DNA from 3 places in the Alteribacillus sp. HJP-4 genome. Region 3 is predicted to be linked to each of the others. Evidence: predicted binding sites of a transcription regulator. Region 3 holds the regulator's gene; each other region holds the start of a gene.
What was found. The regulator Rex, encoded in region 3, represses fermentation and respiration genes when NADH is low (regulators of the CRP and FNR family bind a similar motif). The targets are predictions, from matches to a motif close to TTGTGAAATATTTCACAA.
Positions count from the first base shown of each region.

Region 1: qoxA (cytochrome aa3 quinol oxidase subunit II) is a predicted target of Rex. The motif match lies at 2,084-2,101, and genes of this name have one in related genera.
Region 2: ACE4RR_RS00555 (L-lactate dehydrogenase) is a predicted target of Rex. The motif match lies at 4,582-4,599, and genes of this name have one in related genera.

Region 1 covers NZ_JBHIKY010000007.1:91,872-102,025, forward strand. The annotation lists gene qoxB (cytochrome aa3 quinol oxidase subunit I) at 1-988, opposite strand, end outside; gene qoxA (cytochrome aa3 quinol oxidase subunit II) at 1,091-2,038, opposite strand; gene ACE4RR_RS08485 (RDD family protein) at 2,344-2,754, opposite strand; gene rarD (EamA family transporter RarD) at 2,784-3,710, opposite strand; gene ACE4RR_RS08495 (copper resistance D family protein) at 4,059-5,168, opposite strand; gene ACE4RR_RS08500 (copper resistance CopC family protein) at 5,189-5,779, opposite strand; gene ACE4RR_RS08505 (DUF2935 domain-containing protein) at 5,956-6,357, opposite strand; gene htpX (protease HtpX) at 6,760-7,653, opposite strand; gene ACE4RR_RS08515 (aconitate hydratase) at 7,869-9,812, shown strand; gene ACE4RR_RS08520 (hypothetical protein) at 9,842-10,018, shown strand; gene ACE4RR_RS08525 (flavin reductase family protein) at 10,062-10,154, opposite strand, start outside.
Region 2 covers NZ_JBHIKY010000001.1:119,240-129,393, reverse strand. The annotation lists gene ACE4RR_RS00570 (glycosyltransferase family 2 protein) at 1-271, opposite strand, end outside; gene ACE4RR_RS00565 (gamma-glutamyltransferase family protein) at 681-2,276, shown strand; gene rlmN (dual-specificity RNA methyltransferase RlmN) at 2,361-3,425, shown strand; gene ACE4RR_RS00555 (L-lactate dehydrogenase) at 3,548-4,522, opposite strand; gene ACE4RR_RS00550 (S-layer homology domain-containing protein) at 4,773-5,891, shown strand; gene ACE4RR_RS00545 (DNA-deoxyinosine glycosylase) at 5,992-6,501, shown strand; gene ACE4RR_RS00540 (response regulator) at 6,516-7,127, opposite strand; gene ACE4RR_RS00535 (sensor histidine kinase) at 7,099-9,378, opposite strand; gene ACE4RR_RS00530 (polyprenyl synthetase family protein) at 9,371-10,154, opposite strand, start outside.
Region 3 covers NZ_JBHIKY010000043.1:6,696-16,849, reverse strand. The annotation lists gene groL (chaperonin GroEL) at 1-144, opposite strand, end outside; gene groES (co-chaperone GroES) at 201-485, opposite strand; gene ACE4RR_RS21040 (CPBP family intramembrane glutamic endopeptidase) at 856-1,581, shown strand; gene ACE4RR_RS21035 (DUF4305 domain-containing protein) at 1,578-1,784, shown strand; gene ACE4RR_RS21030 (MDR family MFS transporter) at 1,809-3,248, opposite strand; gene tatC (twin-arginine translocase subunit TatC) at 3,336-4,112, opposite strand; gene ACE4RR_RS21020 (twin-arginine translocase TatA/TatE family subunit) at 4,132-4,326, opposite strand; gene ACE4RR_RS21015 (redox-sensing transcriptional repressor Rex) at 4,358-5,002, opposite strand; gene ACE4RR_RS21010 (ABC-F family ATP-binding cassette domain-containing protein) at 5,290-7,239, shown strand; gene tsaD (tRNA (adenosine(37)-N6)-threonylcarbamoyltransferase complex transferase subunit TsaD) at 7,493-8,521, opposite strand; gene rimI (ribosomal protein S18-alanine N-acetyltransferase) at 8,496-8,969, opposite strand; gene tsaB (tRNA (adenosine(37)-N6)-threonylcarbamoyltransferase complex dimerization subunit type 1 TsaB) at 8,962-9,669, opposite strand; gene tsaE (tRNA (adenosine(37)-N6)-threonylcarbamoyltransferase complex ATPase subunit type 1 TsaE) at 9,666-10,127, opposite strand; gene thiL (thiamine-phosphate kinase) at 10,141-10,154, opposite strand, start outside.

The sequences.
Region 1 (10,154 bases), on a different contig from region 3:
TAGTGGTAATGGAGAAGAACGAATTGACAGTTCCGCCCGCTCCCATCGTAAAGAAATGGTGGACCCATACGAGGAAGCTTAATCCAGCGATGACCACCATCGCATAGACCATTGCTTTATATCCAAACAACTGCTTACGTGCAAATGTTGAAATAACTTCAGAGAATATACCGAAAGCAGGAAGTGCTACGATATAAACCTCGGGATGCCCCCACAGCCAGAAAAGGTTCGCCCACATCATAGGCATGCCCTCACCGGCAAGCGTAAAGAAATGAGAACCAAATATCCGGTCAACTGTCATTAACGCCAATGCTACCGTTAAAATTGGAAAAGCAAATACGATAATAAGCGAAGTGATCAAGGTGGACCACGTAAAGATTGGAAGCCTCATCATTGTCATGCCTGGAGCCCGCATCTTAAATATTGTTACCATAAAGTTGATGCCTGTAGCGAGCGTACCAATACCAGAAAGCTGAAGACCAAGCAAATAGTAATTCTGCGCAGGCCCGGGATTAAGCTCTGAGCCTGCCATAGGGGTGTAGGCGGTCCAACCGTTGTCAGGTGATCCCCCAATTACAAAGGAAATATTGAATAACATTGCCCCAAAAGCGAATGACCAGAAGCTTAGGTTATTCAGTGCCGGAAAGGCAACATCTCTTGCCCCAATCTGCAGGGGAACAACATAGTTCATTAACCCTATTAGAAACGGCATCGCCATGAAAATTATCATGATTGTACCGTGAGTAGTAAAGATTTCGTTATAGTGCTGAGAATCCAAAAATTCCATCCCTGGCAGCGTCAGCTGCGTACGCATTAGTAAAGCATCGACCCCGCCCCGGAAAAGCATCGCCAGCGCGGCGATAATATACATAATACCGATCTTTTTATGGTCTACTGTAATGATCCATTCCCGCCAGAGCCAGCCCCATTTTCTAAAATAGGTTAATACAAACAATATGGCAGCTGAGACGAGAACGATAGAGACCATCGCCCCGTAAATTAGAGGCTGGCCGGTGACTAAAAAGTCTTCTAGAAGAAAATCTATAAAACCAAGGTTCAAGTCGTTTCACCTGCTTTCCGATGTGCGATATTAGTCATTGCTTCCCGCACCTTCTTCTACTCCTCTGCCGCCTTTTAGATGCAGCTTATTCTCATATACATCGGGACCATAACGTTCGACAGTATAGTCTCTTCCTTCATTTGTCCCATGGTCTACATACTCTAAATGAGTAGAGGAAAATTCCTGTTCTTCGACCAGTCCTGGCGCAAGCATGGCGTCATACTCGTCCTGCGATAATTCAGGAGCATTATTGCTTACCTCGTCTGCCCAGTCCACAAACTCCTCTTCGTTCTGAGCAATCACTTCGAAGGTATGCTCTGCAAAACCAGAACCGTTATAGTTTGAGTTCCGGCCGTCATACGTCCCTTCTTCATCTGCCTGGAGATATAATTTGGTTTCCATTCCGGCCATGTTATACTTCTGCCCGCCTAAAGCAGGAATCCAGATGGAAGCCATCGAATCAGCCGAAGACAGTCTAAATTCAATCGCCCGGTCTGTCGGAATGTGTAAGTAATTGACCGTTTCAATTCCCTGCTCCGGATAACTGAAAAACCATTTCCAGTCTGCAGCCGTTGCATAAACAACGAGCGGTTCTTTATCACTTGTAGCCTCAGGGGGCTCCTCAAGATCCATAATCGTAATAACAGTCGGAACAGATAGCGCTCCGACAATAATAAACGGTATAATCGTCCAGACAATTTCAAGCATTGTGTTTCCCTCGTGGTCAGGATCATAGTCTTTTTCATCACGATTTGGACGATCTCGATATTTGACTAACATGTACGTGAACAATACAAATACGACCACGACTATGACAAGCATTAAAATAATAGAAAACATTATGAGATCTTTTTGGGCGGATCCGACCGGACCTTTTGGATCCAGCACTGTAAGCTCTGCACATCCCCCTGTGAGTAACAGAAAAGCGAGAGCCGGCAATAGTGCTAAGCGTTTTACCCAGGAATTTAATTGCCTCACCGGACGCAGCACTCCTTTCTATATAGATATATCTCTTAATTTATGATGTGAACCTTTTCCCTGTACTGGCGAAAAATACACAAGTTTATCATAGCAGATATGTTACAATTTGAGGCTTTCTGTCAGTACCTGTCAAACAACTCTCACGAAAATGTTTCAAAATAAACACAAATCCTTCATAAAACAGTCAATATTGAAAACGGTTCATTGAGATAATCTGTTATATACATGCAACCTTTGGAAATACACAAAAAATACAACTGTTTCACTACAATAATAAAAGTAATGAAACAGTTGTATTCTCTTTACGCTTTAATAACTCTCGTTCCAGCAATAAAATCATGCACGACACGTTTATCTTCTCTTACAATTATCATAATAATCGAAGCAATTAAGGCTGTTCCGAGCGTCACGACCATTACAAGGCCACCGACAAAATACCTTAAAAACATCGTCCATAAACTAACATTGGAGCCGTCCATTTTAATGATTCTTACACCGAGCGCTTTTTTTCCTAGTGTGTACCCGCTCCAGACTGCCGGCAGGACCATTCCATATAATAAAGAAATGAGGTTCTGCACCCAATTCTCTGTGGGTGATGATGTAAGGTTACCCCCCATTAGATAAAAAATAATAAATGAGAGCGCAGCTACAACTATTCCATCTAATAGAACTGCAGCAAGCCTTCTCCAAAAACTGCCTGCTTTATACTCCATGTCTTCCCCCTTTTCTCCCATCAAGCCCGCTAATTTTCTGAATGAGCAACCATCGTTTGTCTTTTATTTCTTAACGACGTGCTTGACCGGGACACTGTAAATATAATCAGTCCAATCCAAATAATGATAAAAGCGGTAAGCTGCTGAGGGGAGAACGGTTCTTTAAATAAAAACACTCCTAATATCAGCATAATAGTTGGAGCGAAATATTGTAAAAATCCAACCAGCGAAAAAGTAATCCGTTTTGTACCTGCTGCAAAGAGAAGTAATGGAATTGCTGTTACTGCCCCTCCACCTATTAATAGCATCACCACGCCACTATCGTATGAAAAAACTGTCCCACTTCCATTCCCAATAATCAACAAAAATAAAAGGGCAAATGGTGTCATCAGCAGTGTTTCAATAGTAAGACCGGCCCATGCTCCAACAGAGATTGTTTTTTTAATTAATCCATACATTCCGAAGGACAGCGCAAGTGCCAATGCTGCCCACGGTACGTATCCATAGGAAGCTGTTAATGTAATAACCCCGGCAATTGCCAGAAAAAAAGCTGCGGCCTCGGATTTTGTTAGCTTTTCTTTTAAGAAAATAGTCGCAAGAACTACATTTATAAGCGGATTGATATAATAACCAAGCGAAGCTTCAATCACCCTGTCACTTGTTACCGCGAAGATAAAAATAAACCAGTTGACACTAATTAATATTGCCGCAAGCGTAATAGATGCTCCGGACTGAAAGGAAGAAAACGTCTTTACAATTTCATTCTTTACTTTTCCAGCTTTTCTCATGATGAGAAGGGCCGCTGTCATAAATACCAAAGACCAGACTATTCGATGGGCAAGCACCTCTCCTGAGGGCACCTCTCCCACAAGTTTCCAATACAGAGGCAGTACCCCCCACAGCAAATAAGCAAGAGTAGCCATCACTACTCCTGTTGCCTGTTGATTTTTAACCATGTCTCTCCCTCAAATCTCTCATTATTTCGGGTGCCGATATATTATTCTTAACTTTCTCAGTATAAACGATATGTATTTGTATTTTCCAGAAAAATGAATTGAAAAAACTGACACATAAACATGTCAGCTTTCTAACGGTCATTCCGGACACTCCGGGTCGATTAAAACCGGCCAGGTCCTGTGCGTCGCGGGATCAGCGAAGTCTGAAAATCCATTCTGACGAAGCTTCGCTGAGGATGAATTAGTTGAAGACAAGCCCCACGGAAAGCGGCAGCCTGCAGAGATGCAATCAACACAATCCTTACTTTCTTAAATTTCGAAAAAAGAAGACCGTTCCAGTGAGGGATTCTAGTCTTCTTGAAAGAGATAGGACATGGAAGCGGAAGTATCTTCAAGACTGTTCATCACTCCAAAATACAAACTGAGCACCGTCAGTAAACTCAACAGCAGCGTGATTGGTGCTGAAAGCTTCTTTTGGAAACCTATTACGATGATCATGATATAGAGCAGTCCGCTTACTAGAAATAGTATGCTGACGACATCAGGGCTGAATGTAACATTTGTCTCCGGAGAAACCTCGAAAGATAACAGTGACTGGAAGATAGGTGTAGGCTCCTGTGAGGCAAGCGTCTGTTGAATATTATGAGGAGGCTCTTGTTCGCTCATGAATGCCGTCACGACAAAAATAACAACTGCAATCAGAGACTCCGCTCTCCACCAGATTCGTGGTGAGTAATTCTTATGGCTGTTAATTTTTCTTCTTAGTAAAAATCCATTAATACATGCATAGGTGAGTAGAGGGATGAACAACAAGTGCTTGAGAAGCAGGGTCTGACCATAAGTGAGCAGCCATGAATTCGTTAAGTCCTCTGTCAAGAAAGAAGCCATCAGCATACCTGAAAAGATAACGACGGTTACACAGCCAACAGCTATAGGAGTAAACCAGCCTGTGAATTCCTTCCAATAGTTATCGTCAGTCGAATACCAGCTGACCACAAATAGTACTCCAAGCCAGGCGCTGACAGCCATAAAATGAAAAATATGAGCAGCTGCTCCAGGATAGCTTCCCATGCTGACCGCATGACCGGTAACCCCCTGCGTGGTAATCATGCCAAATATCAGAAAAATACCGGCAGCATATACAATTGGAAAGGAGGCAGTCCGAGACATGATCCCTATCAGTCCTAGAAAACAAAGACACAGAAACAGCAGCGCAGTCCATGCTCTGCCTGTTTCTGCAGTGAATAAAATGTGCAATAAGCTTATCCAAAATGATTCATCTCTATATTTATTGATGTCAGCCGCAAGATAAATCACTGGTGCTGCGGCGAATACCGGAATGAATGCGGTGCTTATTGACAGCCATTTCTGTGGAAGCTTAATGCTGGGTTTTTTATCAGCTGGTATAAGTGCCAGCAGACATCCTCCCATAATAATCGAAAAACATAAATACATCATACTGTTACTCAATGCGAGGATCATGATTTTTTCTTTCGCAACAAAAAGATCAAAGATAAAGCCGCAATGATCAGCATTCCCCCGGCTGCTGGAAGAATAAAGGTGTTTTGATTATTCTCTTCGGTTTCACTATCATTCTCCTCATTACCTTCTATATCTGAAGCTTCTTCTTCATTTTGACTTTCTTCCTCTGGAGTCGCATTCTCCTTCTCCGCTTCACTTTCCTCCTCTGCTGTATCCTGATCCGTTTCATCTGCTTCGAAGGTATATGTCAATTCCTCTTCCATCATATGACCGTCTTCACCCACGATACTGTATGCTAATGAGTAATCACCTTCCTGAAGATCATCTGGAAGCTTAATTTGCAGAGTATCTTCTGATTCATGAATAATTTCCGGGGTCAGCGCTTCGCCATTTTCTCCAGTCAAAGTAACCTCATTCGGTTCCTGCACAGAGGAATCAAATGTTAAAACAATTTCTTCCGTGTCTTCACTGAGCGTTTCTCCATCTTCCGGATCTGAGCTTTCCAGGTGAGTGTGCGCACCTGCCGCAGCAGGAAAAGCCAATATCAATAACGTAAACACTACGTACCAAGTTCTTTTCTTTCTCATTCTCCCACTTCCTTTCTCCTTTAATCAAAACATATATTATTCAGATGGCTTATTATTTTAAGGGGACTATTTACTATTTATATCAGATCCTGCCCACTGTTACTATGTACATTCCATTAACAATTCTTGAGGAAATTACAAACGCCAGGCTTTATTCTGCAGCCTGGCGTTTGTAATTATGCTTTCTCTAAATGTGAGCTTTCTTTAGAAAGCTTTTTAAAATAAGACAGTTTACTTAGTTTTCGATTTGCCTCATTCACTAATTCACTTAAGGCTGCAGGCGGAACATCGATTTCTATCCTGCCGGTTAACTGTTTTCTCAAAATCTGCAGCTGCAGAAACCGAAAATCTTTGACAGTTTCCATCGCTTTTACATGCAGCAGCGCCACGTTTAAATGCGGCTGAGTCAATTGAACGGTAAAGTGATTAAAGGTTTCTGCATAGCCTTGCGTCGCCTGAATATAATCCGTTTCACATGCTGCCAGTTTTTCCTCTAAAAATTTCGCCTGGCCCGCCAGCTGCTTAAAAATCTGCAGCATTTCTTCTCTTTGAGGTGCATCCTCCCTTTGTTTATACACTGCATCCCCCTCCTCCGCCATCAAACTCTTTAAAAAAATATGATATATGAGGTTGTCCCAAGAACAAATAATTTTTAGAATCATCGGAAAAGAGCAATTGCTTTAGTGTTGGCCGTGGAATGCGATCAGCCCGCAGCATATAAATTCTCTTTAGAGCCAAAAAAATAGGGGCTGTATCATAAATGATACTCGCCCCTTTTTGCATGGTAAAAAAAGCAGTGGACAAGTCCTTCGCTTTCCGTGGGCAGCGCTTCAGCTAACCGGGCGAAACCCGCGCCCGGCGGATCTTCAGCCGCTGCTCTTCCCACTGGAGTCTTCGGACTTGTCCCCTGCTATCTTCTATTTAGGATACTACTTTTTCTATAAAAAGGGGCTTTTGATACAGCCCCAGCTTGATCTTTCTTATTTCTCTTCCAGCCTGCGGATCCGCTCTTCCAGCGGAGGGTGAGACGAAAACAGCATAGCTGCAGAAGATTTATTGTTAATTTTCAATGTTTGAACAGAAGCATGTTCATTGTCCACTCTATTCACATAGGACTGCAGAGAACGCAGAGCATGCGCCATTTTGTCTTTACCTGCAAGATCAGCCCCTCCGCGGTCAGCATGAAATTCTCTGTAGCGGGAATATGCCATCACGACAAGGCTTCCTAAGATGGAGAACAATATTTGAAAAACGATGATTGCTCCAAAATGAACGATCATTCTAACAGCGTCGTTTTGAATAAAGCGGGACGCAAAAAATGCTGCGATACGGGAAAAGAAAACGACAAACGTGTTAACAACACCTTGAAGAAGTGTCATTGTCACCATATCCCCGTTCGCCACGTGCGCCACCTCATGAGCGAGAACACCTTCGACCGCATCGTCATCCATAGACTGAAGCAGACCGCTCGACACTGCCACAAGCGAACGTTTCTTGCTTGGACCTGTAGCAAAAGCATTCACTTCTGCAGAATTATAAATACCGACCTCCGGCATCTTCGTCAAGCCGGCTCTGCGGGACAGCCGGTGTACTCTTTCAACGAGCTGCCTTTCGACACCAGTACTTTTATCAGGATCTATCACCTTTACACCCATCGCCTGTTTTGCAATAAATCTCGACATAGCCAATGAGATGAATGACCCTGCAAACCCAATCACACCGCTTAAAATAAAGAGACTGACAAAATTAATTGAGCCTTCCGCTGTGATGTAATTCAGGTTTACCCCAAACATGCCCAGCACCATTATCGCAATCGTAATCGTCGTGATGACGAGTACGTTTGTTAAAATAAACAACATTATTCTTTTACCCAACGCCGATGCCTCCCAAGACAAAATTGTATTTGTTATTACTTGTACGAATGAAGCGGGAAAAAGATTCATTGTTATTTTAACATTTTTGTCCCGTAGAATCTTGTTATACAGAAATATTTCATTGTTTGTACATACATCACAAAAGGAATAGAAAACATATACACATGTGGAAGTAATTACTTCAAAATCAGAAATAATTCATTGGAGGGGTATTGATGGCTCAGAATGTTGCACAAAAATTAATAAGTGAGCACCTTGTTTCCGGCAAAATGGAGCCGGGAGAAGAAATCGGCCTGAAAATTGACCAGACTCTGACTCAGGATGCTACGGGAACAATGGTTATGCTTGAACTCGAAGCGATGGGGATAGAACGCGCAAAAACAGAAGCTTCTGCTCAGTATGTGGATCACAATATGATTCAAGAAGACAGTAAAAACCCTGACGATCATTTATTTCTAGAAAGTGCAGCAAAACGGTTCGGCTTATATTTCAGTCGTCCAGGTAATGGGGTCAGCCACCCCGTTCATATGCAGAGGCTTGCCCGGCCGGGGCGTACGCTGCTTGGTTCAGACAGCCATACCTGTGCGAACGGATGCATGGGTATGCTTGCGATGGGCGCAGGAGGTATTGATGTTGCACTTGCAATTGCCGGAGAACCATACTATGTGAAAATGCCTCAAATTTGGGGCATCAAGCTTACTGGCAAACTGCCGGACTGGGTAAGTGCGAAGGATGCAATTCTTGAGCTGCTGCGACGCCATGATGTAAAAGGTGGTGTCAATAAAATCATAGAATATTACGGTCCCGGCTTGAAGGAGCTGAGTGCCATGGATAGACACGTAATCGCCAATATGGGGGCGGAGCTTGGCGCAACAGCTACTGTGTTTCCTTCCGATAAAGAAATTAAACGATTTATGAAAAGCCAGGGACGTGAAGATGAATGGATGGAGCTTACTGCAGATAAAAAAGCAACATATGATTTAGAGGAAGAAATTAACCTTTCGGAATTAGTCCCGATGATTGCAAAACCATCGAGTCCAGGAAATGTTGTTCCTATAGAGGAAGTGGCCGGGGAAGAAATTTACCAGTCATACATTGGGTCATCAGCAAATCCCGGTTATCGTGATTTTGCCATTTCAGCAGAAATCGTAAAAAATAATCAGATTGCGCCCGGGGTCTCCTTTGACATTAATCCTACATCGAGGCAATTGTTGACGGATTTAGTAGAAAACGGTCACGTGGCCAGTCTGCTTTCAGCCGGCGGGCGCCTTCATCAAGCCGGTTGTAACGGCTGTATCGGCATGGGCCAGGCCCCGGCTTCAGGAAGAAACAGTCTGCGAACGACACCCCGTAACTTTCCGGGCCGTTCAGGAACTCGGGAAGACAGCGTATTCCTTTGCAGCCCGGAAACCGCAGCTGCTTCAGCCCTAAAGGGAAGAATTACAGATCCTCGGACACTGGAAATGAAATACCCGAAGGTCAAGGACCCAGATAAGCCTACCGTGGATTTCCGTTTGCTGCAGGAGCCTCCGGAATTGGAAGAATCCCTGAAAATCCAGCTTGAAAAAGGGCCAAACATTGCTTCTTTGCCTGAAATGGATATACTCCCTGATGAAATGGAAGTACCAATTCTGCTTAAAGTAGGGGATAATTTCTCTACTGATGAAATTTTAGCCGGTGGAGCACGGGTCCTGCCGTATCGAAGTAATCTTCCGGAGATTAGTAAATTTGCTTTTGAGATTTTAGATGAGGACTATTACAGTCGTTCGATGGATATGAGGGAGAAAAGCGGCCACGCCATTATCGGAGGTTCCAATTATGGCCAGGGATCTAGCCGGGAACATGCTGCGCTTGCCCCAAGATATCTTGGCTTAAAAGTAGTTATCGTAAAAGACTTCGCAAGAATTCATTGGCAGAATCTGGTTAATTTTGGTATTCTTCCGGTAACCTTTGCAAATGAAAGTGATTACGACAAAATTAACTCAAGTGATGTTCTGCAAATTGTAGACATTCATGCTTCGATTAAAGAAGGAAAAGACTTAAAAGCAATCATTAAAGAAAGCGGAAAAGAAATTGGGCTTAAACATGAATTATCAGATCGGCAGAAGGACATCCTGTTAAAAGGCGGTTTAATTAATTGGGTCAAAGACAGACAGTAACAGAATTTTTTAACAGGAGAATGTTATCAATGAATCCAAGAGAAAATGAATGTAAAGCTTGCGATGGTACCGGTCTTCTAATGGATGATGAGCAATGGAGATATTCATGCAGCGTCTGTGGCGGAGACGGCATATTTAATAAAGGAGATTCTCCGGAGCCGGACAAACCGTTTGACACAGATGAAAATAAGCGCACACTTGAATAATTAAAGCTTTGCGGCTTTTGCCGCAAAGCTTTTTTATCTTACATTATTTAAATTCCCTGTACTTTCCTTCAAAATAAAGAAGCGGGTTTTCATCCTGCACCTGCAGATTGATAACCTCTCCGATAAACAACGTGTG
Region 2 (10,154 bases), on a different contig from region 3:
AGATTGAATACAGGGACGACAGTGTCTGGTCGCTGGAGCCGTCGTTTATGTAAATGACCTCAAACGCAGAATAAGAAAGAGACTGCATGCTGCTCACTGACGTGTCAATAATGTCCTTTTCATTGAAACAAGGGACTAGAATGCTGATTCCTTTTTTGTTACTGCATGGTTTGACTTTTCCTTCCTCGAGGTCCCGAAACCAAGGGAGACAGTGCAGCAGATGCAGCGAAGGAAAAAATATACACAAGCAGAACAAAATAATAAAAAACATAGCCAAGTGTATCCACTCCCTTCTTAAATGAAAATCTTTTTCAGTTCACAAGTGAAATGATTGCACGAATAAGATTTTTTGGAAAGGGATATCTATGAAAAACCTGCCTAATACCTATGTTCATTGGAAATTTATAGGGTAATATCAATTTATTTTCCTATTAATATAAAATAATAGGCACTAATGAACTGATTACGACTTCACATACTATTAATAGTAATCATCGAATTTCCTTATATGTCAGTAGTTACGGAATTTAATTAAATGCTAAAACTTAATAAAAGTTTTATAGTAAAGATTTATCAATATACATGACTTTTGATTAATTTTTTGTAAAATTTCTACGGTGTCAGATTTTTTGTGTTAGGATGAACAGCGTTAAAATCTTAATATTTGGTGGTGAGTTATCTTGCTGAAGGTTACATTATCGTTCAGTCTGTTATTGAATCTCTTATCATCCGGCACGTTAGATCCACAGGAAGAAGTAGACTCTGTGGAAACGGAAGATAATTATGGAGTAACGGCATCGCATCCGCTTGCTGCAGAAGCGGGAATGGAGGTACTGGAAAACGGAGGTAATGCTGCGGATGCAGCGGTCGCAGTGTCATATGCTCTCTCTGTGGTAGAGCCTTTTGGCTCAGGCATAGGCGGAGGAGGTCAGGCTTTGCATTTGGATTCAGATGAAGAGACGCCAAGCGTGTATGACTACAAAGTAACTGCTCCTTCGAAAGATGAGAAAAATGGGAAAGTCACTGGTGTACCTGGATTTGTAGAAGGAATGGATACCTTACATAGTGAGCATGGATCGGCATCCTTTGATGACTTGATTGATCCGGCCATAGAGCTTGCTGAAGACGGATTTGAAGTGGATCCGATACTGGCAGAGCGCCTCGACGGTGCAATTTCAAGAGTGGACGTAGAAGAATTAGATCATTTTTATCCTGATGAAGAGCCGATTGAATCCGGTGAAACACTGAAGCAGGAGGAACTGGCAGATACGTTGACAAAAATAAAAGAAGACGGGGCAAGTACTTTTTATGAAGGGGAACTCGGAGAAAGCTTTACAGATGAATTTCCACATGTCGATGCTGAAGATCTAGAAGATTATGAGGTTACCGAGCCTGAGCCTGTGCAGGGAGAGGTGAATGGAGGAACAATATTTTCAGCCAGTCCACCTCTTTCAGGGGTTCCATTTGTTCAATCTCTAAAACTTGCAGAGCATCTCGACATTGAAGAAACCGAAGATGATGAAACTCAGTTTGCACATTTGATGTCAGAAATTTCAAGAGTGACTAACAATGATAAAATAAATGAGGTCGGTGATCCGTCAAACGAGGATGTTGATGCAGATGAGCTTGTCAGCGACGATTATATTGAAGAATTGGCTGACGAGATTTCGACCACGGATTTAGGCACAGATTCAGCCGGGGAGGATGAAGCTGCAGAGGACGAAAATACTGATACGACTCATTTTGTCGTTGTGGATGAAGAAGGAACCATGGTTTCCGCAACAAATACGTTAAGTAATTTTTTCGGATCCGGTGAGTACGTTGATGGATATTTCGCAAATAACTCAGATAAATACTTCAGTGATCTGAGCAGCTCTCCGAACAGTTATGAGCCGGGGAAAAAAGCGCGAAGCTCCACGGCACCAAGTATTTTTGTGAATGATGATAGGATACTCGGCATAGGCACTCCCGGTGGCCAGAGAATTCCTAATGTGATGACACAGGTGCTCGCCAGAAATTTTTATTTTGACGAGACACTTGAAGAAGCAGTGGATGAAAAACGTTTTCACGGGTATAAGGGGACATTTTTCGCTGAACCAGGCTTATCCGAGGACGTTACGGATGACATGGAAGAGCGCGGTTACAGTATAAGAACCAATCATCATACGATGTTTTTTGGTGGCATACAGGCACTTGAAGTGGATGCTGAAGACGGGAGTGTAACCGGAATCGCAGATGAACGGCGCGGTGGAAAATGGGACTCTACGAATAAATAACTCGGAAGAGAGCAACACTTGCTTTTTACCTATGATTTTTCGTACAATGGAGGATGAATGTTTTTTGAAAAGAGGGTTTCAAAAATGAAAACTTCCATTTACGGATTGACGCTTGATCAGCTGACCGCATGGCTTGAAGAAAATGGTCAGAAAAAGTTTCGGGCGCAGCAGGTATGGGACTGGCTATATAGAAAAAGAGTGAAGAACTTTTCCGATATGAAAAATGTTAATAAAGACTGCCTTCGTGTACTGGAGGAGCATTATGTCATTCAGACACTCGAAGAACAGGTAAAACAAAGTTCGAAGGACGGGACGGTCAAATTCCTTTTCCGTCTGCAGGACGGCAACTTAATTGAAACCGTATTGATGAGACAGAAATACGGGCTGTCAGTCTGTGTAACCACGCAGGTTGGCTGTAACATTGGCTGTTCGTTCTGTGCCAGCGGCCTTTTGAAAAAGAGCCGTGATCTCACAAGTGGAGAGATTACCGAGCAGATCATGAATGTGCAGCATGCCCTGGATGAGGCAGGAAACGGTGAAAGAGTGACGCATATTGTTGTGATGGGTATTGGCGAGCCATTTGAAAACTATGATCACACGATGAATTTCCTGCGGATCGTCAATCATCCAAAGGGACTGGAAATCGGGGCACGCCACATTACCGTTTCTACGAGTGGACTGGCAAATAGAATTTATGATTTTGCCAATGAAGACCTGCAGGTAAACCTGGCACTTTCCCTGCATGCGCCAAATGATGAACTTCGCACTAGGATTATGAAGATTAACAAGGCTTATCCAGTGAAGCCTCTCATGGAAGCAATTGATTATTACCTGGAGAAAACAAACCGGCGCATCACGTTTGAATATATTCTGCTTAAAGATGTTAATGACCATGTAAAGGAAGCGAAGGAGCTTGCGGCAATGCTTCGTAATAAGCGTCACCTGGCCTACGTGAACCTTATTCCGTACAATCCTGTTGATGAGCATATACAATATGAACGCAGTGAACAGGAAGATATCATGGCTTTCTACGACACACTCAAGAAAAACGGTATTAATTGTGTTGTGAGGCAGGAGCATGGAACAGATATTGATGCTGCCTGCGGTCAGCTCCGCAGCAAGCAGAACAAAAAAAGCCCCGCCAGTTGACTTGACGTGCAGGAAAACACCATCCATTGTTGGATGGTGTTTTTCATACCTTTTAAAGACATGTGTATCACCACATAATAATGAACTAGTTAAGAATCTTGTTTAGTAATTCAGAACGCGAATTACATTTTGTTCTGGTTCATTTTCTCCAGTGCAGGTGTTATTGTAGCTTTTAAGGTTTGAACACTATGGTCAAATTGCTTTTGCTCTTTTTCGGAGAGTTCAATTTCAAGAATTTCACGGGTTCCGAGGCGGTTGATGACTGCAGGTACACCGGCATATACGCCGTTTGCTCCGTACTCTCCGTCAAGGTAAGCGCTGACCGTGAGAATACTGTTTTCATTTCCGAGAATAGCTTTAGTGATTCGTACTAGACTCATGGCGATGCCGTAGTATGTCGCTCCTTTTTTTTCGATAATATGGTACGCCGCATCACGAACTTTCTCAAATACGTGCTCGAGATCTTCTGCACGGAAAGCCTTCTCTTTGTTCAGGTAAGCAGAAATAGGAACACCCCCGATGCGTGCATTGCTCCAGACAGGAAGCTCTGTATCACCATGTTCGCCGATAATATAAGCGTGAACATTGTGAGTGGATACATCGAAATAGTCACTAAGCAGATAGCGGAAGCGAGCCGTATCTAACGTCGTTCCGCTTCCAATTACACGCTCCTGCGGCATGCCGCTGAAAGCTTGAACGGCCTGAGTCAGTATATCGACAGGGTTCGTAGCAATAAGAAAGATGCCTTCAAACCCGCATTCCATTACTTGCTCTACGATTGTTTTGAATATTTTCATGTTTTTTTCTACGAGATCAAGTCTTGTTTCTCCTGGTTTTTGATTAGCTCCGGCGCAGATACAGACGATATCTGCTTCTTTACAATCGCTGAAATCACCATGCCATGTTTTTGTAGAGGAAGGAGCGAATGCTTTTCCGTGGTTTAAATCCATTACATCTCCGATCGCTTTTTCTTTGTTTACATCAATGATAACAAGCTCTTCTGTCACGGCCTGATTGATTAAAGCAAAGGCGTAGCTGCTTCCCACAAAGCCGGCTCCTATCAGAACAACGCGGTTGACTTTCTCCTTATGTGCCATAATCACCGCACTCCCTTCAATGAAATTCAAGAATACATGTGAATTTATTCACATGTATATTGTGCAATACTTCACAATATAAATCAACAATTTTATTGAGAATCTTAGTGATTTTCTGACCTAAATTCAAATACTTTTGTTTCTATTTTCCAGTAAGGAACGTTTCATTAGGGAAGGGAGGGTAATCATATTGAAAATATAATATGTTCTCCAGGTTAAGATGAATACAATTTTGAAAGGGGAAGAAGGCATGAAAAAATTGGCTGTATTAACTGCTTTGCTGGCATCTGTACTATTTGCTTCTACTGCAGCAGGAGCAGAAACATCTTTTCCAGATGTCCCGGAAGGTTTTTGGGCAGAGGATGAAATTAATTATCTCGCGGATCGTGAAGTGATGACAGGCTATGAAAATGGAGTATTTGGTGTAACTGATCCGATTAAGCGTTCCCAGGCTGCTAGAACATTAGCACGAATTCACGATTTAGATACTGAAAACCCAGAACCCGTTTCCTTCAAGGACGTTTCAAAGGCGAACAGCGCTTACCCTGCAATCGCAGCAGCTGTGGAGGCTGGTTATTTTGACGATGGGGAAAGATTTCGTCCGAATGAAGCCTTAACGAGAGCCCAGATGGCTGCAATCTTAAACCGTTCCTATGATCTGAATGGAGAAGGCGACGCACGTTTCCGGGATGTCTCGAAAAACCACTGGGCTTTTAAAGACATCGGTTTGATCGGGGAAAATCGTATTACGACTGGTTACAGTGATTTTACCTATCGTCCTAATCCTAATGTGACGCGTTCTCAATTTGCCGTATTTCTTGCCCGTGCGGAGGAAGAGTCTTTCCGTGCAGGCATTATGCCAAGACTGCAGGAATTCAGTTACGAACAGGAAGGAATGGAGCAGTCAGATATTTTCAAGCTTATGGATGAAGAAGGAATGCCTTTTACCACGTACATTCCCCAGTATTTTGAGGTTGAAAATGTTTCTTCGGGAGCTGCTGATGGTGTTCTCGCGTACGCTTCCTTTACTGAGGATGGCGAACCGACAGCAGAACCGGTTTGGAGATTCATTTATCCATCATACGGGAAAGAGGAAGGTGTAACGCTTGAGGATATGATTGAGGAGGTTCACGAATACGCCGGGCTGGACGACGTGAACCTTGAGCTAGCTGAGGAATACACAAATCCTGACTTTGGGGAGTATGAAGCCCGCTTCCTGAATGAAGAAGGTACCAGCTACTGGATTACAATACTTGAGCATGATGGTACCTTTATGGAATGGCACCGCGAATCTCCGGTAGAGCTTGAGGAAGGTATCGGACCAAGAGAAACCGTTGTCAAAGATCAATGGCAGTGGAGAGAGGAATAATAAATAAGGCCCAGCAGGAGAAAGGGACAGATTCCGTCTGATCTGTCCTTTTCCTTTTTCTTTGCATGTGATGTATTACGACTTTGAGAGGAGACAGCAGATGGATTACCATAATAAAATTTATTCATTTGAACCAGTAATTGCAGAGGGGGCAAGGGTGCTTGTATTGGGATCGATGCCCGGTAAGCAGTCATTACAGAAGCAGCAATATTATGCCAATCCAAGAAATCAATTCTGGGAAATTATTTTCACTTTATTTAATAAGGAGGACCCCGGCGAATATGAGGATAGAAAAGCGTTTTTAAAAGCACGGGGCATCGCACTCTGGGATTCTATTTACTCCTGTGAAAGATCCGGAAGCCTTGATTCAAGCATCAAATATGAGGAACCAAATGATATAACCGGCTTGTTGAAGAAGTATCATACGATTCAATGCATTGCCTTTAACGGTGGCAAATCATTTACGTCGTTTCAAAAGTACCATAATCTCCACGGACTTCCGGACAAAACTTTGGAAAAATTACCTTCCACCAGTCCGGTGCCGGGAAAATACATAAAGAATCTTGAAGAGAAGATCGAGGATTGGAAAGTGATAAAGGAACATGTCTGATTGGAATTATTTTACTATGCAGTAATTAATCCACTCTTCAAACCCTCGACAACGGCACCAACTCTGGAAGAACAATTTAATTTTTGAATAATGATGGATACGTGATGTTCTACGGTACGCTTACTGATTTTCATTTCTAAGGAAATCTCAAGGTTTGATTTATCCTTCGATATTAAAGTAAGTACCTTTAATTCTTTAGCAGTTAAGCGATCTTTTGAGGAATACTCATTAATAACTTTCGAAGAAAAAAGAAGGTTTCCAGAATTAGCATTTTTAATGGCATTTGCCAGCTCATTTACAGAGTTTTCTTTACTCACAAATGCACTTGCTCCAGATTCAAAAGCAGCTCGCTGATATTCTTCCAGATTATATCCTGAAAGAATGACAACCTTAACGTCAGTATACTGCTTCTTAATTTCTCTGGTTAGTTTCAATCCATTATACTGCTTCATTCGAATATCAATAATCAGCACATCGATTTGATGAGCTGGTATATATTCTTCTAATTTTTCTGGATTTTGAAGAGTTTTGACGACCTCAATTTCCTGTTCATTTTCTAATAATTTCACTATTCCATTGATGACCATTCTGTGATCATCAACCAGCAAAACTTTTATTTTTTCCATGATCATTTTCACTTCCCACTGGAATTTTAAAAGAGATTGCTGTTCCTTCGTGTGGTGTGGAATCTATCTCAAATGTTCCATTCAGCACTTTTATCTGCCTATGAATGGTGGCCAGTCCAAGATGATTATCTTCTGCCATTTTGGTAACATGAGCAGGTACTTGAAAACCTTTGCCGTCATCTGTTACTTTGCAGTACATCCAATCTTCATAGTAGGTAATATTTATATAAACCGCCTCTGCCTCTGCGTGTTTAACAATATTATTCAATAATTCTTTTACAATACGGTAGATATGTATTTGATAACAATCATCCAGTATATATCTGCCGGTATTAAATTTTAAAAAAATGCAGGGGCCGGTTTGTTCCATTTTACCTATGAGAGAATGAAGACTTTTTTCTAATCCAATATCTTCTACCATCAATGGATAAAGCTCACTACACTTTTCCCGTATAGTTCCTATGGTTTCAATCATTTTTTCGCATGTCTGTTTCATCTCCCCATTATTGCTCGATTTTTCTAATACTTGAAGGGTATTGCACGCCCAAATAATATTTTGCAATATCTCGTCGTGCAGCCAATTAGAGATATTTCGTTTTTCTTCTTCCTGGGCACTTATCAATAGTTGATTCATCGTTTTAGTTGCGTTGTGTTTTTCATTGCTCGAAACAAGAATTTCTTGATTTTGTTTTAAAACACTTGCGTTCTTTAGTAAACGAAAAGAGCTGTCGTGTAATTTAGTAATCAATTTCTTTTCATGCGTTGACAAGGAGGTCCCGTCTTTTTTTGCATCTATTAATAATACGCCATATTCTACTCCCCCGGCAGAGAATGGTAAAGATAACAGCAAATTTGTCGAATAGTTATTGTAATATAGTGACAACACATCTTTTTGTTTAAATGAACCAGTTGAATATACAACCTGGGCTATGTGCTGGTCTTTCCAGATAATACATGAGCCAGTGGTGTCCACCAGGTCTTGAATCACAGAACATATTGTTTTTCCGGTTTCTTTTACATATTCTCCTTTTAATAAACTGTCTAACAAGTAATGGTTGTCATTTATAATATCTTTCTTTGAATTAAACAGCAGACGTTGTACCGTTTGAATCAAAGAATATAACACAAACGTCAATACGGTGAAAATATTAAGCACTAATAATAAATGCAGCGGGTAAGATAGCAAGTTAATTTTTTGCAGAAAAAAGACTAGGCTGTTCATTATACATAAAGTTAAAAAAATGCTGACAGTATATCTAAATATTTGTGAAGAGAGCTGGCTGAGGCTGCTTATGTTTTGTTTTATCAAAACATAAGACATAGCAGCTGGAAAAGCAATAAATGTAAATAACGTATATTCGAAGTTTATATAAGGTAATTCTCCAAACATGTTTGGAAGGACGCTTAACACTATTACAGGAGCAATACCTATTATTAGGCTGGTAATAATTATATTCAGCTGAGTTTTTATCTTATTATTATTCACTTTATAGTGAAGGGATAATAAAAGAATACTGACAGCAGCCGAATAAACGATATTTGAAACCAGCAGCAGCTGAATAACGGATCGAATAGGACTAAACTTAGTTAAAAATAGTAAAAGTACAGCGATCAGTGTAAGACCAATAAGAGAGTAGGAAATATTAATTACTTTGATTCTAGTTGGATTATTCATTTTTGTAGGAAAGTTTGTGAATATAATAGTCAGTAATAGACATCCTGCAGAAATGAAAATGATTTCGAAGATCCGGGCATATGACAATCCATTAGATGAGGGGGTAGCACTGAGTATAGCAAGACTAATGGATACACAAAAGTAATAGAAGAGCTGGACGATCTGGGAATATGACCGTTTTAAATAGGTTAAAGAAGCTATCGTTAGAATAATACTTGAGAGAGTAATCATAAAGATATATTGAAAGGTGAGCCAGGTGGATTTATCAGGATTAATAACTAATTCTTCTCCCGACTGTGTTGTAACATGGACTTCATCAAATCCTGAAAGTATGCCCCACACCTCTGCAAACTTCTCTCCTTGGAAAGTTCCGTTAACTTTGGTAATGATGTCTCCGGATGATATTTCTTCAAAGTATGTTTCCCCTTCTACAATACCTATATAGTTATCATTTAAGGTGTTGACTGGGATAAATGCTGAGCTGTGGGTGTTAACATACACAATGTAGAAGCCTGATAAACAAATGAATGCTAAGAATATAAAAGTGATAACTCCAATTACTTTGTATTTAACCATTACCCCTTTCCCCCTGCTGAAGAAATTGAGTGATATTTATTATTTCTTCTGTTTTGTCTGGGAAGTTACGCGTTAATTCTGATAGTGCTTTTTTTACATACATAGATGATAAAATGAGAGTGTAGTCTATCGCTCCACAGTCAGAAATGTATTGGATTATAGGTTTTCTGAGACTTACATCTCCCATATGGTGTTTTCTTAACAAGGAGAGAAATTTATCACTTTTATTTAGGCTGTTACAGCAGGCTTTAATTAAAGGAAGGGTAGCTTTTAAATCTTTGAGGTCATTTTTTTCAGAGGTGCCTATATCTTGGGCATCATTGTACAACTGTCCTGATATCCCTAAATATTCACAAAAAGATAACAATGCAGTTTCCTGAGAAGGTGAGATATGAGAAGTTGCTACACTCCAATATAATATCTTACATAATTGTCCGCTTTTAGAAGTTATATTTATAAAGTATTTTTCTTCCGTAGGGATTGATATATCGTAAGGGTCAATTATAAAAAAAGCATCCTGTTGCTGTCCTAGGGCAGAAGAATAGAGGGAGCTCAGTACTTTCTCAAAATATACCGGAGACAGGACTTTCGATAAGCTGTAAAGTCCTTCCATAAGCAGAACATTATGATGATTTAGATCAACAGTAATAGTGTTTCTTGATCGGCCATCACCGTCAGACAAATCGTCATTTATGTCACATGCTAAAAATATAAGGTCTACTCCGGAGGAAATATTGGGAATGCTGGTGGATGAAATTTCTGTTAGTTCGCCAAGA
Region 3 (10,154 bases):
AATGAGAGGGGATCCGAATTTCTTTTCGAGAACGACGTTACGTCCTTTTGGTCCGAGTGTTACTTTTACAGCGTTTGCCAGTTCATCTACACCGCGCAGCATGGAGCGGCGGGCGTCTTCGCGAAACTTAATATCTTTAGCCATAATTTCAACCTCCTGAGAAAATAGAATATGTAGGGACGTACCCTAACATCATGTGATTAACCGATTACTGCAAGTACATCGCTTTCACGCAAAATTAGATATTCTTTTCCGTCATATTTTACTTCTGTTCCTGCATACTTTGAGAAGATAACAGAGTCTCCTGCATTTACATCCATTGCAATGCGTTCGCCGTTATCAGAAACACGGCCGTTTCCTACTGAGATAACTTTGCCTTCCTGCGGCTTCTCCTGTGCAGAATCAGGAAGTACGATTCCGCTCGTTGTTTTTTCTTCTGTCTGGATTTGTTCGATCACGATACGATCGCCAAGAGGCTTTAACAAGGTAAACACCCTCCTTTAATATTTGCGCGGCGGACGAGCCGCCGACGTTTTATTGCTTTATTAGCACTCGGTACTGGTGAGTGCTAACACCAATTATTATGATAATCATTCCTGCTGGTTTTTGCAAGAGGAAGCGCAAATTTTTTTTAAAAAAATAGCGTTATCATTTTCTTGCATTCCCACAGTCAAACGTTCCCTCTTTATGGAAGCTTTAATCGTTAAATTTACAAATAGAAGAGATTTTTTTCTATTCACACGATGTTCATGCCGCTTTTATTCTCGTTTCTGTCTTCGTTATGATACAATACTCACTGCATGCGGCTTTTTCGCACATCAAGAGAAGATCGTATACCTGAGGAGTTGACCGAACTTGAACAAACGCTATTGGTGGATCTTGATTTTTTACATAGGCATGCAATTTTCAGGTCTGATCGGCGTGCCTGTGCTGTTGAATTTTGAATTTGACCGTGCCTTCAGCTTTGCTTTATGGAATATGATCAGCTTTATCCTCGCGCTCCTGCTGATTTTACTGCTTCTCGTTCCGGAGCGGAAAAAATCCTACCGGCACCACCGTAAGCTCCGTAAAACGAGCGGCGGCCATGCGGTGAAATGGACGATTTTCGGGATATTCCTTGCCTTTATCGCTCAGTTTGGGGCGATTGCGATTGAATCATCGTTATTTGGAATTGAACCTGGCTCGGAAAATACACAGGAAATTCTTGATATGGTAAAGATGATACCAGCATTCTCTGTTGTTGTGGCCGTTATTGGTCCAATATTAGAGGAAATTGTTTTTCGGAAGGTTATTTTCGGTGCCTTTTATAAACGGCTGAATTTCTTTATTTCTGCTTTACTCAGCTCAGTCATCTTTGCACTCGTACATTTTGATTTCACGCATATCTTAATATATACAGCTGTCGGATTTACATTTTCCTTTTTATATGTAAAAACCGGCCGGATTATCGTTCCGATTGCAGCTCACGTTGCCATGAACGGATACGCGGTGATCGTACAGGTGCTGTTAGGCGACAAGCTCCAGGAAATGCAGGAGGAATTTGAAAAAATGCAAATGATACTGGGAGGTCTGTTTTTATGAGGATGTCACCTTCCCTGCTCGGCATGATTTACTTTGCCCTGGCCGGACTTTTTATTTATCTTGCCATCCAGCAGGTCAGCACGGAATCGTGGGGCTTGATGGCGGTAGTGTTTGCGGCAGTAGCCGCGGTGGATATTATGATGGGCATTCGTTACTTCCGTGTCGGCAGTGCTGCCGAGAAAAAAGATAATAATAAAAAATAAAACGTATTGAAGCCAGCTCCTGTTTTATAAACGGGATCTGGCTTCTTTTTCTATGACCTCAAGCTGACTCTGGGCGGCCTTCGCCTTTTGTCCAAGGAAAAATGCAGCCGGAATGGAAAGTATGGTAATAAGCCCGACGATGAAAAAGCTTTCGGTGATCGCCTGAAAGCTCGCTTCCTCCATAGAAGCCTGAGCCGCAAAGAGCTGGGTGCGTCTTACTTCAAAGTATACCGACACACATACGATTCCGAGCGCGTTGCTCATCTGCCGGAACACGTTATTCATAGCGGATCCGCGTGAGACATCCTCCTCTGGTATTGAGTTAATACCGGCGGTCGTTGCCGGCATGCTGGCCATTCCCATTCCCATCCCGCGCAGAGCCATCCAGATAAACACCCATACGAGTGCGGTTTCGATGGAAATGAACGAGAGCGCGATCGTTCCAGAGCCTAAGAGAAGTACTCCTGCTGTCACTACGAGTGTTGCCTTTCCTTTGTCCAGCAGCCTTCCGCCGATGTTCATGAAAATGCCGCTCATCAGTGCGGTCGGCAGAAACACGAGACCTGTCATAATCGCTCCATATCCATAGACAGATTGCACGAGCAGCGGAATCAAGAATATTCCAGCGAATAATCCGACACTAGAAAGTCCTGCGATATACACACTGAGCGAATAGGCACCAATCCGGAAAATCGAAAGGTCGAGAAGCGGCTGCTCCACTTTCTTTTCGACCTTTCCAAAGAGATAGAGTGCTGTCAGTCCGGTAAAAATCAACAGAAGATTAAGCGGTTGAACGAGATGGGAGAGCTCTGAGATTCGGCCCAATGCAAACAGCACGGAGCCCACGCCGGCAGTCACTAGCAGAAAGCCCGAGCGGTCAAAGCGGATGCCGGGTTTTGTCCCCGTATCCTTTAAATACTTCAGCGCAAACAAAAAGGCAGCCGTCCCAAACGGCAGGTTTACAATAAATAAGTAGTGCCAGCTTGAGAATTCTACGATGAGTCCCCCGATTGTCGGTCCGATCGTTGGCGCCATCATCGCTGCAATTCCCCACACACCGGTAGCAAGTCCCCGCTCTTTCCGGGGGAATGCTTCAAAAATCAAAGCCATCGAAAGCGGCATCATCATCCCGCCGCCGATGCCCTGGACCGCCCGAAAAAAAATTAGGGATCCGAGAGACCAGGAAAGAATACCAAGAAACGAGCCGAGCGTGAATACCGCAAGCCCGGTTAAGTATATTTTTTTCTTGCCGAATTTATCCCCTAAGTAGCCTGTCACCGGCATTGTCATCCCCATCGCCACCATAAAAATGGTAATGATCCAGCCGGCTGCGACGGCGTCCGAATCGAATACCTCCATAAAAAGCGGCAGCGCAGGGTTGAGCATGCTGTTATTCAAAATCATCGTAAAGGTGCCCATTAACAACGAAATGACAATCAGCCATTTTCCAGAAATCCTGCTCATTACTCCTCACCCAACATTTCGTCTTGCGAAATAATATATCTCTATACTATATCATATAAAAAACCCGGTTCGGAAACCGGGTTCTGTTTATTTAATATTTCGTTCTTTATCTTCCTTCGCCCACTGCTCCATTTTCTCCTGCTCTGCTTTTAACACTTTTTTATACGAAAAGCGTGAGACGAGAATACTGATTTCGTAGAGAATAAACAGCGGCAGCGTGACCATCACGTGGGAGACAATCTCCGGCGGAGTAATGAATCCTGCGATGACAAGCAGTGCAAAGTAGGCGTACTTCCTGACATGGCGCAGCCAGGCAGGCGTGACAAGCCCGAGCCGGGTGAGAAACATAATCACGACCGGCAGCTGAAACAAAAAACCGAACGGCAGCGTCAGCTGAAGCAAAAAGGCAAAATAATCGTTAACGCCGTACTGCTCTGTCACGTTCAATCTATCGGAAAGATTGCTTAGAAACAAAATAACATTCGGAAACAAAATAAAATAGGCAAATGCCAGGCCGCCGAAAAACAATAATGTCGCGACCGGTATATATGCAAGTGTCACCTTCCGTTCCTTTTCCATCAGTCCCGGGGAAATAAAAGCCCAGAGCTGGAATAAAAGAAGCGGAAACACGACGATTAAGCCTATAAAAAAAGCAAAGTTCATATATAATTTCAAGGGGTCCGTCAGCTTAAAGACGTTCATCGGAAAATCTTCTGCTTCCGGCGTGCTCTGCAAGTAAGAAATAATACCCGGCGCCAGAAACAGCCCGAGTATCATTGCGGCGAGAAGAAATGCTCCTACGAACAGAATCCGGCGGCGCAGCTCTTCCATATGGTCGACGACGGACATGTTTTTCTCAGCCATCATTTTTCCCGCCTAACTATTACTTATCACTGCTTGAATTGGATTGCGTATTATTCTTCTTATCGTCGTCATCATCGTCGGCAAGTCCTTTGGTTGCGTGCTTAAATTCACGCAGGGTGTTTCCGGCTGCTCTTCCAAGCTCCGGAAGCTTTTTCGGACCGAAAATCAATAATGCAGCAACGACAATCAATACTATACTCATTGGGCCGGGCATTCAGGCCACCTCCAACTTAAAATGATCCTTCTCAGCTGTCGAGAGGGTAATTCTTTAAAAAATATACAAGTGTCTGCAGTTCTACCGATAAGTCAATATGATGAACCCGGACGTGATCCGGGACCGTCAGTCGTGCCGGAGTGAAATTCAGGATTCCCTTAATACCGGCATTCACCAGCTTTTCGGCTGTGGCCTGCGCGGCTTCTGCCGGGACAGTTAATATGGCTGCCGGCGCGTCCATGCTGCCCCGCACCTCCGGCAGTTGATCAAGGTGATGGATTTCAACACCGCTTATTTCGTTTCCGATTACCTTTTCATTCACATCAAAAGCCGAGACTATTTGAGTGTTGTCGCTTTTCGAGAAATTGTATTTCAATAAGGCAGTGCCGAGATTTCCGACTCCGATGAGAAACACCTTCGTCACTTCGTCCTGGGCAAGTGTTTTCCGAAAGAAGGAGAGCAGATAGTGAACATTATATCCGTAACCTTTTTTTCCGAGGGCGCCGAAATAGGAAAAATCCCGGCGGATCGTAGCGGAATCCACTTTGACAGCCTCACTCAGTTCGGTCGAGGAGACGCGCTGCTTCCCTGAGGCATGAAGGTTCTCGAGGAACCGGTAATACAGCGGCAGCCGCTTTGCTGTTGCCTGTGGTATTTTTTGCTGGTCTATATTCATTGCAGCCTCCAACATTCCATCGGGTTCTACGATTCGACAGTTTCTTGCCGCCACTGGGGCAGCTGATCACAAAATGCTCGTTCTACAGTAGTTGGATCTGCTTTTACTACTTGTCTATTGTACACTATAATCGCTCCATATGTAATAGGAAGAATTATTTCCGGAGCACCTGTTCACTATATTGCCAAAAATCGAGTGATTCATACTTTTCATGCGGGATACATCGCGTTTTTTTTGAAAATACGATAGACTGAAAACAGCAGAATGGTTCATAAAGGATGTCGAAAATGATCGTACTTCAATGTGTAAACGTAAGCAAATCATATGGGGCGGAGACGATTCTCCGCGACGTAAAAATGGAAATAAAAGAAAAAGAGCGTGTCGCACTGGTCGGCAGAAACGGGGCGGGGAAATCCACGCTTTTAAAAATCATATCCGGCCAGCTCGGCTACGATACAGGGGACGTCATTATTCCTAAGGAAACAAAGCTCGGCTATCTCGATCAGCACAGCGGCCTGCAGTCGGATCGTTCCATCTGGGAGGAAATGCTGACGGTGTTTTCTTCTTTACGAAAGATGGAAAAAAAACTTCGGACGCTCGAAGAAAAAATGGCCGCTGTTTCAGTGAATACAGATCCTGATTCCTTTGAGCGGGTTTCGAAGGAATACGATGAGCTGCAGCATGCGTTCCGCTCCGGCGGAGGCTATCAATATGAAGCGGATATCCGTGGTGTGTTATCCGGTTTATCTTTTTCCGGATTTGACTATAATGAATCGATCTCGTCCTTAAGCGGCGGACAGAAAACAAGGCTTGCGCTAGGGAAGCTGCTGTTGTCCAAACCAGATGTTCTCGTACTTGATGAGCCCACTAACCATCTTGACATCGATACTCTTCGCTGGCTTGAGCAATATTTATCCAGCTATCCCGGAGCCGTTTTGATTGTCTCGCACGACCGCTACTTTTTGGATAACATAGTCACCAAGGTATATGAAGTGGCATGGCAGAAAGCCGCCCTGTATCACGGCAATTACAGCAGATATTTAGTCGAAAAAGCGAACCGCTTTGAACAGGAATTAAAAGCGTTTGAGAAGCAGCAGAAGGAGCGGGCCGTGCTCGAGGATTTTGTGCAGCGCAATATTGCCCGTGCTTCTACTTCAAAGCGTGCCCAGAGCCGCCGCAAAAAACTCGAAAACATGGATCAGCTCGACCGACCGGACGGCGCTTTGAAATCAGCGAAGTTTTCGTTTGAAATTGACCGGCAGAGCGGAAATGATGTGCTGCAGCTGCAGAATATCAGCATTTCCTACGGCAGCCATCCTCCCATCATTGAACAGTTGACTCTCTCGATTAAACGAGGAGAAAGCATTGGTCTCATCGGTCCGAACGGAGCGGGGAAATCCACACTCTTAAAAGCTATTGCAGGCAGCCTTAACATTGATTCCGGCAGTATCCGGCTCGGCAGTAAAATCAGTGTCGGGTATTACGATCAGGAGCAGGCAGGCCTCGATTCACGCAAGGATGTGCTGCATGAGCTCTGGGATGACTACCCTCTTACTCCGGAAAAAGAAATTAGAACTGTCCTCGGAAATTTTCTATTCAGCGGAGAGGATGTATTAAAGCAGGTCTATGATTTGAGCGGCGGGGAAAAGGCCCGGCTCGCTCTCGCGAAGCTGATGATGCAAAAGGCTAATTTTCTTATTTTTGACGAGCCTACCAACCACCTTGATCTCGACAGCAAGGAAGTTCTTGAATCGGCGCTCCTCGATTATCCCGGTACACTGCTGTTTGTCTCTCATGACCGCTACTTTCTTAACCGGATGGCCACGAAAATAGTGGAGCTGAACCATAACGGCCTCCAAGAATATCTCGGGGATTATGATTATTTTTTGATGAAAAAAGAAGAAGCACGGGAACGGGAAGCTCTGCGGGCACACCAACAGCCGCAAAAGGACAGTTCTGAACAAACGGCTGGTGCTGACTCCGATAAAGAAAAGCATTTTCAGGGAAAAGAAGCGAAAAAGCTCGCCCGTAAGCGCCAGCGCGATATCGAAAATACCGAAGCAGATATAGCAGAGCTTGAAGAGCAGCTTGCCCAGTATGAAGCAGACATGCTCACCCCCGAAGTCTATGAGGATCACGAAAAAGCCGCGCTCGTTCAGCAGGAAATTGATTCCCTTCAGGTGAGGCTCGAAAGTCTCATGGAAACGTGGGAAGCCCTTCAAACCGAAGAAGTATAGGAATTAATTAGAGCAGCTTTCAAGGCTGCTCTATTTTTATTTACAAATTTAGTGAAATATCCACATTGTCCACAGTTTTATCAACAGATTTCCGCACATTTAGCAGGACTTTTTGTACTTATTCACAAAATCACTAACTTATCCACAGAATAACCGTACACAGGGATACTCCCTTTGAATCAATTTTCCTATGGCTTATCCACATTATCCACAATAATGTTATTAACAGAAATTCATACAAAAGACCTGGCTCTTATGTGAGGGCCAGGCCAGGGATACCATTTAAATGCAATTCGGCAAAGGTTTTAGTTTTCCACCCGATATGAGCTGCTGCCCCGATCATTGCCGCATTGTCTGTACAAAGAGAAAGAGGTGGAATCGTCAACGTAATTTCCGAGTCGGCAAATGTTTCTTTCATTGCTTCGCGCAGGCCCGTATTGGCAGCGACTCCTCCGGCCATTACTACCTGCTGCACACCGTAGGAAGCAGCCGCTTTTCTCGTTTTTTCAGTCAGCACGGTGACGACGCTCTGCTGAAAGCTTGCGGCCAGATCTTCCGGTGCAATTGTTTCCCCTCGCTGCTCCGCATTGTGCAGTTTGTTAATAACTGCTGATTTTAAGCCGCTGAAGCTAAAGTCGTAGGAATCATTCTCGAGCCAGGCAATTGGCAGATTAATGACTGGAGAACCCTGCTTGGCAAGCTTATCGAGCTCCGGTCCGCCCGGATAAGGAAGATTCAATGTCCGTGCCACTTTGTCATACGCCTCTCCTGCCGCATCATCACGCGTCTCTCCGATAACCTCAAACTCTCCTTCTTCTTTCATTAAAATGAGCTCTGTATGCCCTCCTGACACGACCAGGGCAAGCACAGGAAACTCCCACCTCTCCTGGAGCCGCGCTGCATAAATATGACCGGCAATGTGATGCACCGGAATAAGAGGTAAATCGTGTGCGTACGCAATCGCTTTCGCAGCATTCACACCGATCAGCAGCGCCCCAACCAGCCCCGGACCTTCCGTCACAGCCACCGCATCAAGATCCTCAAAGGACACTTCCGCTTTTTCCATCGCTTCCTCCACCACCTGCGTGATACTCTCGACGTGGTGACGGGAGGCTATTTCAGGAACAACACCTCCAAAGCGTTTATGGCTGTCAATCTGAGAAGCGACGATATTGGATAAAATCGTCTCCCCATCTTGAATTACCGCTGCCGCTGTTTCATCACAGCTCGTTTCAATCGCTAATATCATACTTTCTTTAAGATTGCATTCTTCGTTGTTCATGTAAATTCACCCACATTACTAAAGCGTCTTCGTTATTGTCTGTATAATAATTCTTGCGGATGCCGGCAGGCTGAAACCCATGTTTGTCGTAAAGGGCCTGCGCTACCTCATTGCTGACCCGCACCTCAAGCGACATCGTTTTGGCTCCATACGTATAAGCCATTTCAAGCGCATGGATAAGCAGGTCATCCCCAATTTGACGACCGCGTTTTGAGGAATGAACCGCAATATTGGTGATATGAGCTTCATCAATGACAATCCAAACACCACAGTACCCTACGATTATTCCATTCTTTTCTGCCACAAGGTAATGGGCAAATTGGTTGTTTTTCAGCTCATTCATAAACGCCTGTCTCGTCCAGGGGAGCTGAAACGCATTATGCTCGACTCTCAGCACTCCTTCAATATCCGCTTCCTTCATTAACCGAACCTCCGCCTGTTTACTCATGGGAGACTCCTTCTTTCGCAGCAAGCCACTTTTTCTCTGCTTCCGCAAGCTGGGCGTATTCCGGAACAAGATGATGGGGATCGATTGAACCGCCTTCTTTTTGAATTATTGAAAACATGGCGGAAGCATGAGGAAGCTGTTCGCGCGCATCTCCGAAATAAGCGTTCGTCCCTAAAGCTTTTACGATTGAAGCCTTATGCTTATCACTGTCCTGGCTGAGAAAAAGAACCGGAGCATTAACGTGCTTCAGCTCCTCAAGCCAATCCTCAAGCAGGATGATCCGGTCTTTCTGCACTACTTCTGCATAGCGGCCTCTGCTTTCATACAGCCCCGTATACACCTGATCTCTTCTCGCATCTATAAATGGACATATCATGCCGGCAAAACCTCTGCCGTTCTGGGCATACATGTGAAGAGTGGAGATGCCGTACACCGGAATACCGAGCGACCATGCCAGTGATTTCGCAGTCGTAATGCCGATCCGAACACCAGTGTAGGAACCAGGGCCTTTTGCCGCGGCAATCGCGTCCAGCTCCTTTGCCGCAGTGCCTGTGCCTTGAAGAAGATCATCTATAGCATGCATCAGCCGGACCGAATGATTCTTTTTTAAATTCGTCGTATACTCACCCACGATGGTGCCATCATCCGACAGCGCCACACTAAGTACGTAGGTGGAAGTATCGATTGCTAACATTTTCATTTCATCTGCATCTCCTTGCAAAGCAAATCAAACCGCTCCCCGTGAGGGCAGAACTCAAGAAGCCGGGATGAGTCCCCTTCTCTTTTTATATCAATATGAAGCCTCTGCGTCGGCAGCAGTTCCGTTAATTTCTCTGACCATTCAATCACGCAGATTCCGGCACCTTCAAAGTATTCCTCAAGGCCCAGCTCTTCTGCTTCCTCTTCTCCTAAACGGTAAAGATCCATATGATAAAGCGGGAGTGTCCCTTCGTACTGTTTCATTATCGTAAACGTCGGACTGTTCAGCGTACGCTGAACCTGCAGAGCTGCAGCAATCCCCTTAGTAAAATGGGTTTTCCCGGCGCCAAGGTCGCCGGCGAGTGTAATTACATCCCCAGCGCTCAGCTTTTTTCCAAGCTCTTCTGCCAGCTTTATCGTTTCCTCTGGAGAGGAAGTCCGGGCTTGAAAAGAATTCAATGTAGTTCACCTTCTATTTAAAATGAT